DNA from 2 places in the Streptomyces sp. NPDC002144 genome. Region 1 is predicted to be linked to the other one. Evidence: riboswitches for the same ligand, from Rfam matches in the RefSeq annotation. Region 1 holds a riboswitch; the other holds the start of a gene.
The links. A riboswitch is a leader RNA that binds a small molecule or an ion and turns the genes downstream of it on or off. The one in region 1 is predicted to bind glycine.
Positions count from the first base shown of each region.

Region 2: it holds a riboswitch for glycine, as region 1 does, so the genes downstream of both, gcvP (aminomethyl-transferring glycine dehydrogenase) here and gcvT (glycine cleavage system aminomethyltransferase GcvT) in region 1, are expected to answer to the same signal.

Region 1 is NZ_JBSFDB010000005.1:41,342-44,738, reverse strand. Features, by position in the region: gene ACWCQ1_RS09245 (enhanced serine sensitivity protein SseB) at 1-511, opposite strand, end outside; gene ACWCQ1_RS09240 (AAA family ATPase) at 634-1,302, opposite strand; glycine riboswitch at 1,480-1,589, shown strand; glycine riboswitch at 1,590-1,697, shown strand; gene gcvT (glycine cleavage system aminomethyltransferase GcvT) at 1,742-2,860, shown strand; gene gcvH (glycine cleavage system protein GcvH) at 2,976-3,353, shown strand; gene glyA (serine hydroxymethyltransferase) at 3,368-3,397, shown strand, end outside.
Region 2 is NZ_JBSFDB010000022.1:171,757-175,153, reverse strand. Features, by position in the region: gene ACWCQ1_RS30160 (DNA polymerase IV) at 1-1,196, shown strand, start outside; gene ACWCQ1_RS30155 (PRC-barrel domain-containing protein) at 1,246-1,623, opposite strand; glycine riboswitch at 1,735-1,830, shown strand; gene gcvP (aminomethyl-transferring glycine dehydrogenase) at 2,007-3,397, shown strand, end outside.

The DNA.
Region 1 (3,397 bases):
GGAAGTCGATCGGGTCGTCCTGCCAGTCCGGCTCGTAGAGCTTGACGCGGCCGCCGGAGGCGGGGCCGTCCAGGGCGGTGCGGCCGACGCGGCACAGCTCGGCGACCGCGGCCGGCGGAAGGGGGATGCCGACGACGCCGTCGGGGTTGACCGCGAGGCCCACCTGCGGGGGCAGACCGCGGGCGAACTCGACGGCCGGGGCGACGGTGTACGACAGATGGCCGCCGACGACCTGGCGGAACTGTTCCTCGGAGCTGAAGACCGGGACGTAGGCCTGGCCCTCGATCTCCAGCGTGGGCACGTCGAGGGGACCGCTGAGCGGACCGCCGCCGTTGGGCAGCGGGATCCACAGGAAGCTGCGGCCGAGCACCTCGATGATCCGGCCGCCCGCGGAGGGGATGCCGAGGGAGGCCGAGAGCACCTCCTCCAGCTCGTTGCCCGGCCAGCCGCCGTGCGGATGGGGGTGTGCCTGGGCGGGAAAGTCCGCGGGGAGATCCGCTGGGAAGTCCATCTGTGTCCGACCGTCTGCTGGGAACCACTGCTATGACCGGAAAGGCTAGCGGGTGGGACCGGCAAGGGGTCAGCCCGTGAAGCCGATCCGGGTGAGGCCGCATGGGCGGGACCGACGCGGGGTCAGCCCGTGAAGCCGATCCTGGCGACGGCGTCCGCAGCGTCCCGGTCGAGCAGGACCGCCGAGCCGACGCCCTCGGGCAGCTCGCCCCGCTCCACGGACCGGATTAGCCGTGCGGCCGCCGTGCGGTGGCGCAGGAAGGCGTAGCGGGAGACACCCCGGCCACGCTCGCGCTGGCCCGCCAGCGCCGCGTCCGGCGTGACGTCCAGGAGCAGCAGGTGCAGCGTGCCGCCGCGGCGGCGGGCCTCGCGGGCCAGCCAGCCGCGGACCCAGGACTGCGTACCGCAGTCGTGCACGACGACTCCCTCGCCGCCGCGCACGGCCCGGCGCAGACCGGCGTAGTGGGCGAGGCGGACCAGGGGGCGGTAGAGCGCGTACGGCAGCGCGGCCGGCAGCCGGCGCTCCCAGCGGTCACGGGCGTCCTGGGAGTCGACGCGGGCGCCCCTGACCGCGCGGGCCATCAGCGTGGACTTGCCGCTGCCGGGCAGGCCGGTGACGACGACGAGGTCACGGGGTCCGAAGAGCAGGGCGTGCGGACTGCGGCCGGAGCGGTCGCGCAGATCGCGGACGACGGGGGCCGGGAGCTCGTCGCACCGCTCGCGGGCCGGGGCCGAGGGCTGCCGGGGCAGCGTGAGAGCCGAGGTCGTGGCGTACGCCGTGGGCCTGTTCACCGTGATCGTCCTCCCTGCGGGGTCAGGAAAGCTTCTCCCCACTGAATGTAAAGAGAAGGTAATGCACGGTGTCTCGCGGTTCCGTTCGGTTCCGGCCACAGGCCCGTCACAAAGAGCGGTCTGACGCGAGCGGACGAGGCGTGCAATGATGTGCGCGCCAACTGCATACCGGCCGTTTGAATCCGCGCGGGAGAGTCCCCAGTACGCGAGTACGTCTGCGTCGCTGGGGCGCCGAAGGAGCAAGTCCCTCCCTTGAATCTCTCAGGCCCCGTTACCGCGCGGGCGAGGCACATCTGAAAAGCGGGCCGCCGTGCGGTGGCCCCACCCACGGTGCAAGCCCGGTCATTCGCGTGATCAGGGCGAACCTCTCAGGTACCGATGACAGATGGGGAGGAATGACCTCGCCCTGTCCCGTCATGCCCTGGGAGACGACCGTCCGATGAGCAGCACCGAACTCCGCCGTACCGCGCTCGATGCCCTGCATCGTTCGCTGGGTGCGACGATGACCGACTTCGCCGGCTGGGACATGCCGCTGCGCTACGGCTCCGAGCGCGACGAGCACCTGGCCGTGCGCACCCGGGCCGGCCTCTTCGACCTCTCCCACATGGGCGAGATCACCGTCACCGGCCCGCAGGCCGCCGCCCTGCTGAACCACGCCCTGGTCGGGAACATCGCGTCCGTCGCCGTGGGCCGCGCCCGCTACACCATGATCTGCCGGGCCGACGGCGGGATCCTGGACGACCTGATCGTCTACCGGCTCGCCGAGACCGAGTACCTGGTCGTCGCCAACGCCTCCAACGCCCAGGTCGTGCTGGACGCGCTGACCGAGCGCGCGGCCGGCTTCGACGCCGAGGTGCGCGACGACCGGGACGCCTACGCCCTCATCGCCGTCCAGGGACCCGAGTCGCCCGGGATCCTGAAGTCCCTCACCGATGCCGACCTCGACGGCCTCAAGTACTACGCGGGCCTGCCCGGCACGGTCGTCGGCGTCCCCGCGCTGATCGCCCGCACCGGCTACACCGGCGAGGACGGCTTCGAGCTGTTCGTGAAGCCCGAGCACGCCGTCGAGCTGTGGCAGGCGCTGAGCAAGGCGGGCGAGGCCGCCGGCCTGGTCCCCTGCGGGCTGTCCTGCCGGGACACCCTGCGCCTGGAGGCGGGCATGCCGCTGTACGGGCACGAGCTCAGCACCGCGCTGACGCCCTTCGACGCCGGGCTCGGGCGGGTGGTGAAGTTCGACAAGGAGGGCGACTTCGTGGGCCGCGAGGCGCTCGCCGAGGCCGCCGCCCGCGCCCAGGAGGACCCGCCGCGCGTCCTGGTCGGCCTGATCGCCGAGGGCCGCCGCGTCCCGCGCGCCGGGTACCCGGTCGTGGCCGGCGGCGAGGTGATCGGCGAGGTCACCTCCGGCGCCCCCTCCCCCACGCTGGGCAGGCCGATCGCGATGGCGTACGTCGACGCGGCCCACTCGGCGCCCGGCACGCTCGGGGTCGGTGTGGACATCCGAGGCAGCCACGAGCCGTACGAGGTCGTGGCACTGCCCTTCTACAAGCGCCAGAAGTAGAGACTGTGCGGGGGCGGTCCCGCTTCGGGGTCCCGCCCGCCTTCCCGCCGCCCGTCCACGTCCCCAGCAGTCCCCCGGCATTTCTCATCACCCCGCGTACAGGAGAATTCAGGCCATGAGCAACCCCCAGCAGCTGCGCTACAGCAAGGAGCACGAGTGGCTGTCGGCCGCCGAGGACGGCGTCTCGACGGTCGGCATCACCGAGTTCGCGGCCAACGCGCTCGGCGACGTCGTCTACGCCCAGCTTCCCGAGGTGGGCTCCGCCGTGACTGCGGGCGAGACCTGCGGCGAACTGGAGTCGACCAAGTCGGTCAGCGACCTGTACTCCCCCGTCACCGGTGAGGTCACCGAGATCAACGAGGACGTGGTGAACGACCCGTCCCTGGTCAACTCGGCCCCCTTCGAGGGCGGCTGGCTCTTCAAGGTGCGCGTCACCGAGGAGCCCGTCGACCTGCTCTCCGCCGACGAGTACACCGCCCAGAACGCCGGCTGAGGAGTCGAGGCCGCATGACCGTCCTGAACACGTCCCTGCACGAG
Region 2 (3,397 bases), on a different contig from region 1:
TGCCGATGGCCCAGGCGCGGCGGCTGGCGCCGAACGCCGCGTATCTGGTGCCGCGGTTCGGTTTCTACCGGGCGATCAGCGAGCAGGTGATGGGCCTGCTGCACGAGTTGTCGCCGCTGGTGGAGCCGTTGAGCCTGGACGAGGCGTTCGTGGACCTGGAGGCCGGTGAGGCGGCCTGGGACGAGGCGTCGGCCAGGCTGGTGGGGGAGAAGCTGCGCGCCGACATACGGACCGGCACGGGGCTCACCGGGTCCGTCGGGCTCGCCGCGTCCAAGATGCTCGCCAAGATCGCCTCCGAGGAGGCCAAGCCCGACGGACTGGTGCTGATCGAGCCGGGGACCGAGCGGGCGCTGCTCGGGCCGATGCCCGTGCGGACGCTGCCCGGGGTGGGGCCGGCGACGGGCGATCACCTGCGGCGGGCCGGGATCACCACGGTCGACGACATCGCGGAGGCCGGGGAGGACGAGCTGGTACGGCTGCTCGGCAAGGCGCACGGGCACGCGCTGTACGCCATGGCGCTGGCGCACGACGACCGGCCCGTGGTCGCCGAGCGGGAGGCGAAGTCGGTGTCGGTCGAGGACACCTACGACGTGGACATCCACGACCGGATACGGGTGGGGCTGGAGGTGCAGCGGCTGGCGGACCGGTGCGTGCGGAGACTGCGGGCCGCCGGGCTGTCGGGGCGGACGATCGTGCTGAAGGTGCGGCGGTACGACTTCTCGACGCTGACCCGGTCCGAGACCTTGCGGGGGCCCACGGACGATCCGGCGGTGGTGCGGGAGGCCGCGGCCCGGCTGCTGGACGCCGTGGACACGACGGGGGGTGTGCGGCTGCTGGGAGTCGGGGTGAGCGGGCTGGCCGACTACACCCAGGAGGACCTGTTCGCGCAGGCCGCCGGGGAGACGACGGGGATGGAGCATGCCGGGGAGGAGGGGGTGGAGGAGCCCGTCGCGGAGCAGGTGACCGTGGTCGAGCGACGGTGGCCGGCCGGGCATGACGTCCGGCATGCCGAGTTCGGGCACGGGTGGGTGCAGGGGAGCGGGCTGGGGCGGGTGACCGTGCGGTTCGAGACACCGTGGTCCGAGCCCGGCAGGGTGCGGACGTTCCGGGTCGACGACCCTGAGCTGGAGGCGGCCGAACCGTTGCCGTTGGTCGCGGAGAGACCCGGGGTCTCGGTGGACGGGGGAGGCGTGTGAGCGAGGGCGGCGTGTGACGGGCCGGCTGTGGGTGTCGGCGGGGCGGGGGTCAGGCGTCCGCGTCCTCCTGGCCCGCGAGTCTGCCGAAGTCGCGGTCCGGGAGCGAGGGGGGTGAGGCCAGGTGGAGGCCGTAGTGGTGGTAGAGCTGGAGTTCCTGCTCGGGGGAGAGGTGGCGGCCCACGCCGAAGTCGGGGGCGTCCTTGATCAGCGCCCGGTCGAAGGGGACGTGGAGGGTGCCCTCGACCAGCTCGCTGGGCTCCAGGGGGACGAAGGCGTCGCGGGAGAAGAGACCCGTACGTATGGCCGCCCACTCGGGCACGCCGGTGGCGTCGTCGAGATAGACCTCGTCGATGGTGCCGATCTTCGTGCCGTTGCGGTCGAACGCCTTGCGGCCGATCAGGTTGCGCGGATCGATGTCGGTCTGCACGGGCCCTCCACATGGTCGCAACTCATCCGTAAGCACTACGAAAGTGCACATCGGGCGACGCGGCCACTCGAGCCGCGCTGTAGAGCGCACTGGTACTCTGTCAACGGCTGATGACCCCGTGCGGGAGAGTCCTCCGGGTGACACCGGAGGCGCCGAAGGAGCAAATCCTCCCCGGAATCTCTCAGGCTCACGTACCGCACGGACGAGGTCACTCTGGAAAGCAGGGCGGGTGTCACGGCTTCCGCCCTCACCGACGGTGAAAACCGGGAGCTTTCGGGCGACCCGGTGAAGCTCTCAGGTCGAGATGACAGAGGGGGAGGCCGTTCGGGTACCCGTGCCGTGGTGCCCCTCGAAGGTCGTGTCAGACCAGGAGGCCTCCGCAAATGACCGCCCATCGCATTCCGCTCTCCGAGCTCGAGAAGGGGATCCCCTTCGAGCAGCGCCACATCGGGCCCGACCAGGAAGCCCGGGCGAAGATGCTCGCCCACATCGGGTATGGCTCGCTGGACGAGCTGACCACCGCCGCGGTGCCGGACGTCATCAGGAACGCCGATGCCCTGGAGCTGCCGGGAGCGCGGACCGAGGCCGAGGTGCTGGCCGAGCTGCGTTCGCTGGCCGACCGCAACCAGGTGCTCGGCTCGATGATCGGGCTCGGGTACTACGGCACCTTCACGCCGCCCGTGATCCTGCGGAACGTGATGGAGAACCCCGCCTGGTACACGGCGTACACCCCGTACCAGCCCGAGATCTCCCAGGGGCGGCTCGAGGCCCTGCTGAACTTCCAGACCATGGTCGCCGACCTCACCGGACTGCCCACCTCCGGTGCCTCGCTGCTCGACGAGGGGACGGCGGCGGCCGAAGCCATGTCCCTGTCCCGCCGTATGGGGAAGAACAAGAAGGGCCTGTTCCTGGTCGACGCGGACGTGCTGCCGCAGACCATCGCCGTGATCGAGACCCGCGCCGAGCCGACGGGCGTGGAGGTCGTGGTCGCCGACCTGAGCGACGGCATCCCGGCCGAGGTCGCCGGGCGGGAGATCAACGGCGTGCTGGTCCAGTACCCCGGCGCCTCCGGTGCCGTACGCGACATCAAGGCGGTGATCGACCAGGCGCACGAGCTGGGTGCCCTGGTCACCGTCGCCGCCGATCTGCTCGCCCTCACCCTGCTGAAGTCGCCCGGCGAGCTCGGAGCCGACATCGCGGTGGGGACGACCCAGCGGTTCGGTGTGCCGATGGGCTTCGGCGGGCCGCACGCGGGCTACATGGCCGTGCACGAGAAGTTCGCGCGCAGCCTGCCCGGACGGCTCGTGGGCGTGTCCGTGGACGCGGACGGGCACCAGGCCTACCGGCTGGCCCTGCAGACCCGTGAGCAGCACATCCGGCGGGAGAAGGCCACCAGCAACATCTGCACCGCGCAGGTGCTGCTCGCGGTCATGGCCGGCATGTACGCCGTGTACCACGGTCCCGAGGGGCTGCGGAGCATCGCCTGGCGCACGCACCGCTACGCCACGATCCTCGCCGAGGGCCTGAAGGCCGGGGGCGTCGAGGTGGTGCACGGGGCGTACTTCGACACGCTCACCGTGCGGGTCCCCGGACGGGCCGCCGAGGTCGTGGCGGCCGCCCGGGACAACGGCGTCAACCTGCGCCTCGTCGACGCCGACCAGCTGTCGATCGCCTGCGACGAGACGACCGGGCGGGCCCAGCTGGCGGCCGTGTGGGCGGCCTTCGGGGTCGACGGCGACGTCGAGGCGCTGGACGCGGTCGCCGGGGCGGCCCT